DNA from 3 places in the Tumebacillus amylolyticus genome. Region 2 is predicted to be linked to each of the others. Evidence: riboswitches for the same ligand, from Rfam matches in the RefSeq annotation. Region 2 holds a riboswitch; each other region holds the start of a gene.
The links. Region 2 has a riboswitch for S-adenosylmethionine ahead of JJB07_RS14015 (aminotransferase class I/II-fold pyridoxal phosphate-dependent enzyme). Riboswitches for the same ligand answer to the same signal wherever they lie in the genome.
Positions count from the first base shown of each region.

Region 1: another riboswitch for S-adenosylmethionine. It lies ahead of JJB07_RS12640 (methionine ABC transporter ATP-binding protein); the one in region 2 lies ahead of JJB07_RS14015 (aminotransferase class I/II-fold pyridoxal phosphate-dependent enzyme).
Region 3: another riboswitch for S-adenosylmethionine. It lies ahead of JJB07_RS04415 (bifunctional homocysteine S-methyltransferase/methylenetetrahydrofolate reductase); the one in region 2 lies ahead of JJB07_RS14015 (aminotransferase class I/II-fold pyridoxal phosphate-dependent enzyme).

Region 1 is NZ_JAEQNB010000003.1:554,309-558,588, reverse strand. Features, by position in the region: gene JJB07_RS12645 (beta strand repeat-containing protein) at 1-1,856, opposite strand, end outside; SAM riboswitch class I at 2,061-2,183, shown strand; gene JJB07_RS12640 (methionine ABC transporter ATP-binding protein) at 2,270-3,301, shown strand; gene JJB07_RS12635 (methionine ABC transporter permease) at 3,301-3,972, shown strand; gene JJB07_RS12630 (MetQ/NlpA family ABC transporter substrate-binding protein) at 4,007-4,280, shown strand, end outside.
Region 2 is NZ_JAEQNB010000004.1:237,782-242,061, forward strand. Features, by position in the region: gene JJB07_RS14000 (MFS transporter) at 1-106, opposite strand, end outside; gene JJB07_RS14005 (nitroreductase family protein) at 214-873, shown strand; gene JJB07_RS14010 (DUF3231 family protein) at 977-1,492, shown strand; SAM riboswitch class I at 1,572-1,697, shown strand; gene JJB07_RS14015 (aminotransferase class I/II-fold pyridoxal phosphate-dependent enzyme) at 1,790-2,974, shown strand; gene JJB07_RS14020 (trans-sulfuration enzyme family protein) at 2,967-4,115, shown strand; gene JJB07_RS14025 (cation:proton antiporter) at 4,221-4,280, shown strand, end outside.
Region 3 is NZ_JAEQNB010000001.1:945,989-950,268, reverse strand. Features, by position in the region: gene JJB07_RS04415 (bifunctional homocysteine S-methyltransferase/methylenetetrahydrofolate reductase) at 1-1,832, opposite strand, end outside; SAM riboswitch class I at 1,935-2,053, opposite strand; gene JJB07_RS04410 (aldehyde dehydrogenase family protein) at 2,176-3,678, opposite strand; gene JJB07_RS04405 (nitroreductase family protein) at 3,794-4,280, opposite strand, start outside.

The DNA.
Region 1 (4,280 bases), on a different contig from region 2:
GCAGTGCCTGCGAAGTTACGAACGGCGTTCGTCGTGGCACCGCCTGCGTTGCGCACCGCGTTGGTGCCGGCGTTTTTGGTGCCGCTCAGGTATTGATTGAAGCGATTCATGAGAGACGGCGAAGCGGTGACGTAGACGTTTTTGATCGACGGATTTGCTTGGCGAACAGCTTGGACGATCTGAGCGCGGAGGTCGTCGGACATGGTGTTGTCCGACCAGACGTTCAGGTTGCCGGCTCCCGTGGAGGAGCTGTACAGGCCGTAGGTGTTGTTGGAGCCATTGCCGGACGAAGCCCCGTTGGAGCCATAGATGCCGGCGTTGGAACCTGCAACCCCCGCAGTACCTGCCGTGCCGCCGCCGGTCATCCCGTACGCGCGAGCCCCTGACTTGGAACCGCTGTACGTCGAGCCCATATTGGCCCCCGAGGTACGAGTCCCCGTACCGGTGGTGCCGTACGTGCCGGAAGTCGTCCCAGTCCCCGTACCATAGGTGCCCGAGTAATTCGAGGGAGTACCTGCACCGTACGTACCGTAATTCGTACCGGCCCCCGTACCATAGGTGCCGTAATTGTTGCTAGAGCCCGTACCATAAGTTCCGTAATTCGTACCGGCCCCCGTACCATAGGTGCCGTAATTGTTGCTAGACCCCGCCCCAGAAGTTCCGGAGTTCGTGCCTGTTCCCGTGCCATAGGTGCCGTAATTCGTACCGGTCCCTGCACGATTGCCGCGCATTTCGTCACGCCCATAAGTCGTGCCGTAGTTCGTCCCGGCCCCGTACGTGCCGTAGTTGCTGGAACCATAGGTTCCCGAATTGTTGCCTGTGGTATTCGTCCCGTTTGCGTACCCGTTCAGATACCCAACCGTCCCCGGATTGCCGGTTCCGGAAACTTTCCCGGTGCCGCCGACAGTTCCATACGTACCTGCATTGGACCCCGCACCGTAAGTGCCGGCCGTACCAGAGGTCCCATACGTCGAAGCACCGTACGGATTGCTGTAGGAATTCGCATACCCATTCCCGTTAAACACAGAACCTTGCCCGTTCACAGCATTCCCCGTGTTCAACGAGTTGTAGTTCGACGTATTGGTGCCTGTCGCCGTGCCCGAGTTGCCGTAGCCGCTCATGCCCGTATTGGCACCACCGCCATACACGCCATAGCCCGTCTGGTTGTTGCTCTTGATCGACGGAGAATTCGTCCCCCCGACGTTGGCAATCGGCGGCGAAACCAATGCGTACGGCATCGACAAACCGGTCCCGCGCATGATCCCGGTGTTGTTGTTGCTCGCCGCCGTATTCGTCCCCGACTTGCCAACTTGCACCGGAGTGCCTGCACCCTTCGTGGTCGAAGTGCCCACCGGCCCTTGCACACGATGGTCATTCAGCGAAGTCGTCCCCGTATCGCGGCTGCCCGTGATACTTTTCGTCGTGACCCCTTGCTTCGTAATCGCATGACGGTTGGTCGGAGAATTCACAGCCACATACGCCGTGTTGCCGTTCACAATGACACGCGCACTCGACACACCGGGAATCGACGCGATCCGATTCGCCAATTGCGGGTCGGCATGAGCGTTCAGATCGCCCGTTGCAGTCCCGCGATTCCCCGTCGTCAATCCGTTCATACGCCCGCCGCGATCTGCCGCACTGTACCCGCGAATGTTCATGTTGTTCGCACGATCAGGCGTCAGATTGCGCGGAGTATACCGCGGATCACGAGTGTCGAGAACTTTGCCGCCGCGAGAGGTGTCATACGTCTCGTTCTTTCCATCCGGCGACCCGTTCGGTGCCGCCTGATTCGTACAGCCTGCAAGCAGAGATGAGGACAGGAGAAAAACGCCAGCTAGAGTCGTTACCTTTTTCAAAGTGTCTACCTCCTCGGGGCGTTCTATAGTGTGGACGGGCTCGCCACCAATCCGAACTTAGCATCACCGCACACCGACTCTCTCACACGCTGAAAGATTTGGAGGAGAAAAAAACGCTTGACGGTCTTTTTCTCAGGATGGTATACTCCAACCTGTAGTCAAGAGTCAAAACCATTAATTCCGACCGAATAACTTAATATTGTTCTCTTATCCAGAGAGGTGGAGGGGCTGGCCCGATGAAACCTCGGCAACCGTCATGACAACCGTACAAGGTTGAGTGAAATGGTGCCAATTCCTGTAAGACTGTACAGTCTTGACAGATGAGAGACGCGAATCCGCCATGTGCATTTGTGTCCTTCACTGTTGAAGGGCACTTTTTTATTATCCCGGACCATAACGAAGGAGGGACCACGGTGATCATCTTGCAAAATCTTCGCAAAGATTACATCGTAGACAAAAAATCGATCACCGCGCTGAAAAAAATCGATCTCACCATCGAACGCGGCGAAATTTTTGGAATCATCGGCCATTCCGGCGCGGGGAAGTCCACGCTGATCCGCTGTATCAACTTGCTGGAGAAACCGACATCCGGCTCGGTCATCGTGAACGGCCAAGATCTGACACAACTGACCTCGTCCGAATTGCAAACGGCGCGCCGCGAGATCGGGATGATCTTCCAACATTTCAACTTGCTCTCGTCCGCAACCATCTACGAAAACATCGCCTTCCCACTGCGCCTCACCAAGCGTTCGAAGAGCGACGTCGATAAAAAAGTCCGTGAACTGCTCGACCTCGTCGGCCTCACGGACCACGCGAAAAAATACCCGGCGCAACTCTCCGGCGGACAAAAACAACGCGTCGGCATCGCCCGCGCACTCGCCAACGACCCGAAAGTCTTGCTCTGCGACGAAGCCACGTCAGCACTCGACCCGATGACCACCCAGTCGATCTTGAAACTGCTGGGCGACATCAACAAAAAACTTCACCTCACCATCGTGTTGATCACGCACGAAATGCACGTCATCCGCGAAATTTGCGACCGAGTCGGCGTCATCGACGACGGCGAGATCGTGGAACTCGGCCCCGTTGCAGACGTGTTCCTCAACCCGAAGCAGCGCATCACGGAGGAGTTCGTCGAGCAAGTCAGCGATTTCGACTTCCCGTTGGAGCTCTTGGAGCAATACCGCGTCATGCCGGAGTCAGAGCGCAATCGCCACCAAGTCGTGCAAGTCTCGTTCCTCGGCGACACCACGTTCCAGCCGGTGATGTTCCAAGTTTTGCAGTCGCTCCCCGTTCAGTTCAACATCTTGCATGGCACGATCAACCGCATCAAGGACACCCCGTTCGGGCGCTTGGTGTTGGAGATCACGGGGGAACCGGCCGACGCACGGGATGCGGTGCAACAACTGCGAGCACGAGGCTTGCAAGTGGAGGTGCTGCTGTAATGGATTTCAAGGAACTGTTCGTCAACGTCGATTGGACGGATATCTGGAAAGCGCTCGGCGAGACGATGTACATGGTTTCGCTCTCGACGCTGTTCACCGCACTGATCGGTTTGCCGCTTGGCATCTTGGTTGTCTTGACCTCACCGGGTCACTTGTTGCAAAACCGCGGGGTCTACGCCGTCCTGAGTTTTATCATCAACATCTTCCGCTCCATTCCGTTCATCATCTTGATGATCATGCTGATTCCGTTCACGCAGATTCTCGTCGGGACCTCCATCGGGGTGACGGCGGCGATTCCACCGCTGGTGATCGGCAGCGCGCCGTTTTTCGCCCGCTTGGTGGAAGTTTCACTTCGGGAGGTTGACAAAGGCGTCATCGAAATGTCGCAATCGATGGGAGCCACGACTTGGCAGATCATCGCACGGGTCTTGCTTCCCGAAGCTCGCTCCGGCATCGTCGCCGGCATCACGATTACGCTCGTCGCACTCGTGGGCTACACCGCGATGGCGGGTGTCATCGGCGGCGGCGGTCTGGGCGACCTCGCGATTCGCTACGGGTACCAACGATTCCAAACGGACGTTATGATCGTCACCACCGTCATCATGATCGTTCTGGTCCAAGTGTTCCAAAGTGTCGGCGACAAACTCGTCCGTCGCTTCAACCGCAAATAAAAGAAACCCTACTCCTGAAAGGATGATTCCACCCATGAAAAAATTGATCCTCGGCGCTGTCTCTCTGTTGCTCTCCGCTTCCCTCGTCGGCTGCGGCACTTCTGCGAAAAACGATACGGCAGGCTCCACCACCGACGGCGGCAACAAAGTCGTCACCCTGAAAGTCGGCGCTTCTCCGGTTCCGCACGAAGAAATCCTCAAAGCGATCGCACCGCAACTGGAGAAGGAAGGCGTGAAGCTCGACATCGTCACCTTCAACGACTACGTGCAACCGAACTTGAAATTGGCAGACGGGACGCTCGATGCGA
Region 2 (4,280 bases):
TCGGCAAGATCGGGATCAGCATCGAATTCCCCAGCACCATGATCAGGGGCACCATCGCCAGCGAGAACAGGGGGAGAAAATGAATCTTCGTTCCGGTGGATTCCAACAGGTTTCACTTCCTCTGCGATTGTAGTGGTGCTCTCTTGTAGTTTGCGGTGTTTGAGGTGTACCCTATGAGTGGAGATTGTTGGACACAGAAGGAGAGTGACATCCATGAACGGTGTAAACCCGCAAGATTTGCTTCAACTCATCGCCACTCGTCGCTCGATCCGCAAATGGACCGACCAAGAAGTTCCGGACGAACTGATCCGCGAAGCGCTGACCGCAGCGACGTGGGCTCCCAACGGCGGCAACTTCCAGCCGTGGCACTTCGTCGTGATCAAGAACCGAGACGTCATCCATCAGATCGCAGACGCCGTCCAGGAAAAAACGCTGCTGATGGCATCGTGGCCGGAAGCGGAAGCCTATGGCGAACATGTGGAGCGTTGGAAGTCTTCCAGCGACTTTTTCCGCACCGCACCTGCTTGTGTGGCGGTGTATATGGGAGACTATCGTTCCATCGCGGACCGACTGCTTGCAGAACGAGGTCGTCAAGACTCGGATGCGGCGGCGATGGAGGATGCGCGCAAAGTCGGCTCTTCGCGACTCCAGACCATCGCGGGGGCGGTCATGCAGATGTTGTTGATGTTCCATGCCCAAGGTCTGGGAGCCGTCTGGATGGCGGGCCCGCAACAGGCGAAGCAGGAGATTGAAGCGATCTTGCCTCCGATGGAAGGCATGGATTTCGTCGCTTTGGTTCCGGTCGGATATCCGGCCCAAGAGCGGGAGTTAACTCGCAAACCTGTAGAAGAAGTGTCCACGTGGTTGAAATAAGCAGGCAGGTCAGGAAAATGAAAAACCATTCGCACATGCGTGCGGATGGTTTTTTTTGTACATGCTAGTAGGCGGGCATTTACACTACACGGAGGTGTTCGAAATGGGAATCTTGAGTGGCAATCCGAAGCATGAACCGATGCATTATGGGGAAGTGGACGCTGTTTGGGGGTCGTTGGCGGCCAAGTACGGGATCATCTCGCATTACCAAGTGTTGTTGAACCAATCGGGGGACGCAGACCTGCGCGACTTCATCGAGCAGTCGATTGATACATGTCGGGAAGAAGCGGCCGAATTGGCGAAGTTGTTGACGGAAAACGGCGTCGCACTGCCGCCCGCAGCGCCTGAAAAGCCCAAGGCGGACCTCGAACTGATCCCGCCTGGCGCACGCCATACGGACATGGAAATTGCATCGATGCTTGCTGTTGACAACGGGGCGGGTCTGGTTGCTTGTTCCAAAATGATGGCGATGTGCATCCGCGAAGACATCGCGGCGCTGTTCATGACGATGCACACCAAAAAAGCGGAGATGGGCCTGCGTCTGCTCCGTATGTTGAAGGAAAAAGGCTGGCTGGTCGTCCCGCCGTTGCACGTGAACACGGCAGAACACCGCGAGTAAATTTATACCTTGACAGAATTTTGCGAGTGCTGTACTGTAATAAAATAATCAGACAAAACAACTGAACAAGCAAGAAACTCTCTTATCCAGAGTAGGCGGAGGGACTGGCCCGATGAAGCCCGGCAACCGACATGCGGTTATTTTTTCAGCACACGCATGCACGGTGCCAATTCCTGCAGGATCTAACGATCCTGAGAGATGAGAGAAAGGACCCCCTTATGTCTACATAAGCAAAGGCCTTTCTCCACTGGGAGAGAGGCCTTTTTTGCTTGCATCACAACTTAGGGGGACTTCAATATGACGCATCTTGAAACCAAATTCGCACAGATTGGCAACCGACGTGACCCGCAAACCGGCTCGGTCTCGTCTCCGATCTACCTCTCCACCACGTACAGCCATCCGCAGCTCGGTGTTTCCACCGGCTTCGACTATACGCGCACCAAGAACCCGACCCGTCAAACGCTCGAAGATGCCATCGCAGAACTCGAAGGCGGCGTGCGCGGGTTTGCCTACGCATCCGGCATGGCGGCGATTGCGGGGGTCTTCGGACTGTTTGCGCAAGGGGACCATCTGATCGTTTCGCACGACTTGTACGGCGGTACCTACCGCTTGATTGAACAGATTCTGCCGAAACAGGGCATCTCCGCCACGTTCGTGGATACAGGGGACGTGCAAGCGGTTGAACAGGCCCTGCAACCCAATACGAAGGGAATTTTCGTCGAAACGCCGACCAACCCGACGATGCGAATCACCGACCTCAGTGCCATAATTGAAGTAGCAAAACGTCATAACGTGTTGACAATCGTAGACAATACGTTCATGACCCCCTATCTGCAACGTCCGTTGACGCTCGGTGCCGACATCGTCGTCCACAGCGCGACCAAGTATCTCGGCGGTCACAACGACGTGCTGGCAGGTCTGGTTGTCGCACGGGAGACAGAAGTAGGAGACAAAATCTACTTCCTGCAAAACTCCATCGGCGCGACACTCGGCCCGCAAGATTGTTGGCTGCTGATGAGAGGGATCAAGACGCTGGCGTTGCGCATGGATCGTCACCAAGAGAACGCCTTGCTCGTCGCCGAATGGTTGGCGGAGCATCCGGCGATCTCCACCGTGTACTTCCCGGGGTTGTTCGGCCATGTAGGTCGTGACATTCATCTGAGCCAAGCAGCAGGATACGGCGGCATGCTGTCGTTTGAAGTGGAGAGCGAAGCACTCGTGGAGCCGTTGTTGCGCCACTTGAAACTGATCACGTTTGCCGAATCGCTTGGCGGGGTGGAATCGCTGATCACCTACCCGGCTCGTCAGACGCACTTTGACATCCCGGAGGAAATTCGCATCTCGGTGGGCGTCACCAATTCCCTGTTGCGACTCTCGGTGGGCATCGAGCACCACAGCGATCTCATTGACGATCTCGCGCAAGCACTGGCAGCGGCAGAGAAGGAAATTGGAGTGAAGGGAGTCCAAGCAAGCCATGAGTGAGAAAAAAATTTCGTTCGCCACCCACGTGTTGCATACGGGCAATGAAATCGATCCGGTAACGGGGGCAGCGGCATTTCCCATCTATCAAGCGTCGACGTTCCACCAAGAAGATCCGTGGAACCCGCCGGCTTACGAATACGCCCGCTCGGGCAACCCGACTCGCCATGCGGTCGAAGATGCAGTCGCCAAACTTGAGGGCGGTACGCGCGGGTTTGCGTTCGGTTCTGGCATGGCGGCGATCACCACGACGTTGTTCCTGTTCTCGCAGGGCGATCATATCGTTGCCTGCGATGACATCTACGGCGGTACGTTCCGGGCGCTGACCCAGTTGATCAACCGCTTCGGCATCGAAACGACGTTCGTCGATGCGACGAATTTGGATGAAATTCGGGCGGCGATTCGTCCGAATACGAAAGGGCTGTTCCTCGAAACACCGTCCAACCCGACGATGAAGATCATCGACTTGGCGGGTGCGGCACAGATTGCCAAGGAACACGGTCTGCTCTCGATCATCGACAACACGTTCATGACGCCGTACCTCCAACGACCGTTGGAACTTGGCATCGACATCGTCATTCACAGTGCGACCAAGTTCTTGGGCGGACATTCGGACGTGGTGGCGGGCGTCGTCGTCACGCGAGATGAGGAGCTGGGCAAACGGTTGTACTTTCTCCAAAATGCATGCGGCGGCGTGCTCGGCCCGCAAGATTGCTTCTTGCTCCAACGCGGGTTGAAGACGCTCAAAGTCCGCATGGATGCGTCCTGCGCCGGTGCGGAAAAAATCGCCCACTATCTCTACGAACGCGGCGACATCGAGCAGGTCTACTATCCGGGCCTGCCGTCTCACGCAGGTCACGAGATTCAAAAGTCACAAGCGGACGGCTTCGGCGCTGTCGTGTCGTTCGACCTCGGTACCGAGGAGCGAGCTCGCAAATTGATGGAACGCGTTCAATTGCCGCTCGTCGCCGTCTCGCTCGGTGCGGTGGAATCGATTCTGTCCTACCCGCGCATGATGTCCCACAACGGCATGCCCGCCGAAGAACGCCTCAAGCGCAAGATCGGCGACGGCTTGCTGCGCTTCTCGATTGGCTTGGAAGACCCGAACGATTTGATCGCCGATCTGGAACAAGCATTGAAGTAAAATTTACCATTGTGTAGAATGACCCATAGAGCATCCTAACGTATACTCCGTATGCTTAGGATGCTTTTTTTCTATGTCATAGATTGTGCAGAAGGTGGGAGAGAGATGGAATCGACAACGATGGAGATGGTGCACCGCTACATCGGTTTGGTTTTGATCGTGCTG
Region 3 (4,280 bases), on a different contig from region 2:
AATTCGACGGTCATATCGGTATAGTGGAACGGCGTGATCAAGTACAGGCCGTTGAAATGTTGCACGGCGACGTCGAGCAGTTCCTTGGCGATCTGCACGCCTTCGTGACGGGCGGCCTCGCCTTCGAAGCGCTTGATGCGCTCAAGCGTCGATTCGGCGATTTTGATGCCCGGCACTTCGTTGTGCAGAAATTCTGCATTGCGCGACCCTGTCATCGGCATGATGCCGATGAAGATCGGAACTTGGATGTGCTTCGTCGCTTCGCGGATCGCGAGTAACGTCTCCACGTCATAGACGGGTTGGGTCATGATGAAGTCTGCTCCCGCTTCGACTTTGCGTTCGAGGCGTGCGATGGCCGGCTCCAAATTGCGGACGTGCGGGTTGAACGCCGCTCCGACGACGAAGCGGGCTTTGTTCTTCATCCGACGACCGGAGAAGGCAATTCCTTCATTAAGTTGTTTGACCATGCGGATCAGGTCGAACGACGAGAGATCGAACACGGACGTCGCCCCCGGCAGGTCTCCGACTCGCGCCGGGTCGCCGGTGATGACGAGGACTTGATTCAAGCCCAGTGCGTGCAGACCCAAGAGATGAGATTGCTGCCCGATCAAGTTGCGGTCGCGACAGGCGACGTGGGCGATCGCTTCGATGCCCATTTCACGCTTGAGAATGGCGCCGAGCGCCATGTTGCTGACACGGGTGGTCGCCAGCGAATTGTCGGCGAGGGTGATCGCATCTGCTCCGGCTTCTTGGAGCGCTTTGCTTCCGGCGAGGTACTTTTCGATGTCGAGGTCCTTCGGGGTGTCGTACTCGACGATGATCGTATGGCGTTGACCGACCAGATCGACGATGTTCGGAGACGGAGGCAATTCGATGCGCGGCGTTTCCCGTTCGATGACTTCCGTTTTGGCGGCGAGGGTGGGGTTGATGCGGGGCACGCGTTTTTTTCCCGCGACGGCGTCTGCAATCGCGCGGATGTGTTCCGGCGCAGTGCCGCAACAACCGCCGAGGAGTCCAACGCCTTGGTCGAGCAGTCGAACCGCATAGTCGCCAAAGTACGCGGCGTTGGATTTGTATTGGACTTTGCCGTCGATCATGCCCAGTCGCCCGGCGTTCGGGTAGACGGAGATCGGCATGCCTTCGGGGACGATGGTTTTTTCCAAGGAGCCGAGAATTTCAGCAGGGCCGAGTCGACAGTTCAGACCGACGACGTCGGAGCCTGCCGCTTCCAGTTGGCGAAACGCTTGGGTCAGTTCATACCCGTCTCGGGTGCGGCCGACTTCCAGAAGCGACAGTTGCGAGATGATCGGCGTACCGCTCGAAGCGGCCAGCGGGCGGATGACATCCAACGCCAGCAGCAACTCTTCGACGTCGTAGAAGGTTTCGAGAATCAAACCGTCGACGCCTTCATGCAAGAGCGCAACCGCCTGTTCCTCGTAGATGTCTCGGTATTCCTCCCACTCAGTGCCGCGAATGCGACCGGCGAGGATGGAGCCGATGGAGCCTACGACGAACGCTTCGCGTCCCGATTCCTCCACCGCTTGACGCGCAATCTGCACAGAAGCGCGGTTGATGCGCGTGGTGCGCGTTTCCAAGCCATAGCGTGCCAGCGAATCGCGGTTGGCCGCATAGGAGTTCGTCTCGATGACGTTCGCCCCCGCATCCAGATACGCCATATGCACATCCCGCACCCAATCCGGTTCCGTCAGACACAATTCCTCCGTCGAAGCTCCGATGGCGTTGCCTTGCAAATACAAAAGCGTTGCCATCGCGCCGTCCCCCACCAACACATCAGACCGCAGTCGCGCCCGAAAAGCATGTGATGAATTCACTTTGCTTCCCCACCCCTTCTTCCAAAAAAGTATATAAAAAAGCCTCTTCTCAGGCGTCCAAGAAGAGGCTCATTGTACAATTCGACAATAGATCGAGATCCTCTCTTATCTGCCAAAACGTCCCACATGGACGTAATTGCTGGAATTAGCACCATGTATCACGATTGATACCGGTTGCCGAGGTTTCGTAGGGCCAGTCCCTCCACCTCTCTGGATAAGAGTTGCGTATGAAGTTTTACGAACTTTCAACATACTTTAGAATACATCAAACTCTTCATCGCGTCAATGTGAGAAAAAAAGGGGGAGTGACCGCACACGGCACTCCCCTTTTTTTTGACTGCGCTTAGTTGTAGTTGACCCACACGCTCTTGTGTTGCGTGTAGTTTTCCAGCGCGTATTCGCCCATCTCGCGGCCGATGCCGGAGTGTTTGTACCCGCCAAACGGAGAAGCGGCGTCGAACATGTTGTAGCAGTTGATCCAGACGGAACCTGCTTTGAGCGAGTTCGCGACGGTGAACGCCGTTTTCATGTTCTGCGTCCAGACGCCGGCGGCGAGGCCGTAGGTGGATGCATTGGCGCGTTTGATTACGTCTTCGATGTCGTCAAACGGCATCGTGGCGACAACCGGGCCGAAGATTTCCTCTTGGGCAATCGCCATGTCGTCTTGGACATCGTAGAACACGGTCGGTCGCACGAAGTAGCCGCGGGAGAGGTCGCCCTCGCCGCGCTCACCGCCGATGGCGATCTTGGCTCCCTGTTCCAGACCGCGTTCGATGTAGCCGGTGACGCGGGTCAGTTGTTCTTCGGAGACGAGCGGGCCCATTTGCGTTTTCGGGTCGATGCCGTAGCCTTGGCGCACGTTGCTCGCATGCGTCACCATGTCGGAGAGCACGTTGTCGTATTGGCTTTTGTGGATGTACAGGCGGGAACCTGCCGAGCAGACTTGGCCTTGGTTGAAGAAGATCGCCTGCATCGAGCCTTTGACCGCACGGGAGAAGTCTGCGTCCGGGAAGATGATGTTCGGCGACTTGCCGCCCAGTTCCAGAGAGACGCGCTTGAGATCGACGCTTGCGTTGCTCATGATCAACTTGCCGACTTCGGTGGAGCCGGTGAACGCGATTTTGTCCACGTCACGATGGGTGACGAGCGCGTTGCCCGCCGTTTCGCCGAAGCCCGGCACGATGTTGACGACGCCCGCCGGGAAGCCCGCTTCTTGGACGAGTTTGGCGAGGTAGAGGGCGGACAGCGGCGTTTGCTCTGCCGGTTTGAGAACCACGGTGCAGCCTGTCGCCAGTGCCGCCCCCAGTTTCCAAGCGGCCATCAACAACGGGAAGTTCCACGGGATGATCTGCCCGACGACGCCGATCGGCTCGCGGCGCACGTAGTTGTGCATGTTCGGGATGTTGACCGGAATCACGTCGCCCGAGATCTTGGTGGCCCAGCCTGCGTAATAGCGGAAGTGCTCGACGGTCATCGGAACGTCGAACCCTTTGGCTTCTGCAATCGGCTTGCCGTTGTCGAGCGATTCGATCTCTGCGAATACGTCAGAGTCACGCTCGATCAAGTCGGCCAACGTGTAGATGAGACGGGCACGTTCAGACGGCATCATGCGATGCCACGGGCCGGATTCAAACGCGTCGCGGGCACAGGCGACGGCGCGGTCGATGTCTTCCTTGTCCCCTTCGGCGACGTAGGCGAGAATTTCGTTGTTCGCCGGGTTGTAGATCGGGAACGTCTTGCCGGAGACCGCTTCCACAAATTGACCGCCGACGAACATTTTTTTCACCGTTTTGGACTTTACGAAATCAACCGTGCGCGGGTTGAGTTTATGGCTAATTGCTTCCATCGATTGAAAACCCCCTGTTCTCTATGTACAGCCTGTTACAAAGATATGGGAGGAGGGGACAAAAAAGACCCGCTCGCGTGGGCGGGCGGGTCTTTTTTTCGAGCATTTTCGATTCTTAGAAGGAGTTTTTGACGACGATTTGGTCGAGACCGAAACGGCCGGACGGATGCGCCGGTGTCGCTGCTTTGCCAAGCGAGATCAGGACGGACGGGATGTAGCGGGACGGCACGTTCAGGGCTTCGACGATTTTTTCCTTGTCAAAGCCGCCCATCGGGCAGGTGTCGTAGCCGTATGCTTTGGCTGCGAGCATCAGTTGCATCGCGATGTAGGACGAGTTGCGGATCGCTTCGTCGCGTGCGCCTTGCGGGTTGTTGTCGTACGCCGCTGCGATTTGGCCGAGCAGTACATCGTAGACTTGCTGGGAGATGAAGCCGCCGTCGAGTGCCGGCTTGAAGACAGGTTCTGCGTTTTTGTTCGCTTCGAGGTCGCCGAGCACGAGGATGACAGCCGATGCGTCTGCCACTTGCTGTTGTCCGTACGCGATCGGGAGAATTTTCTCCTTGGTGGCTTGGTCGGTGATCACGACGAGCTTCCAGTGTTGC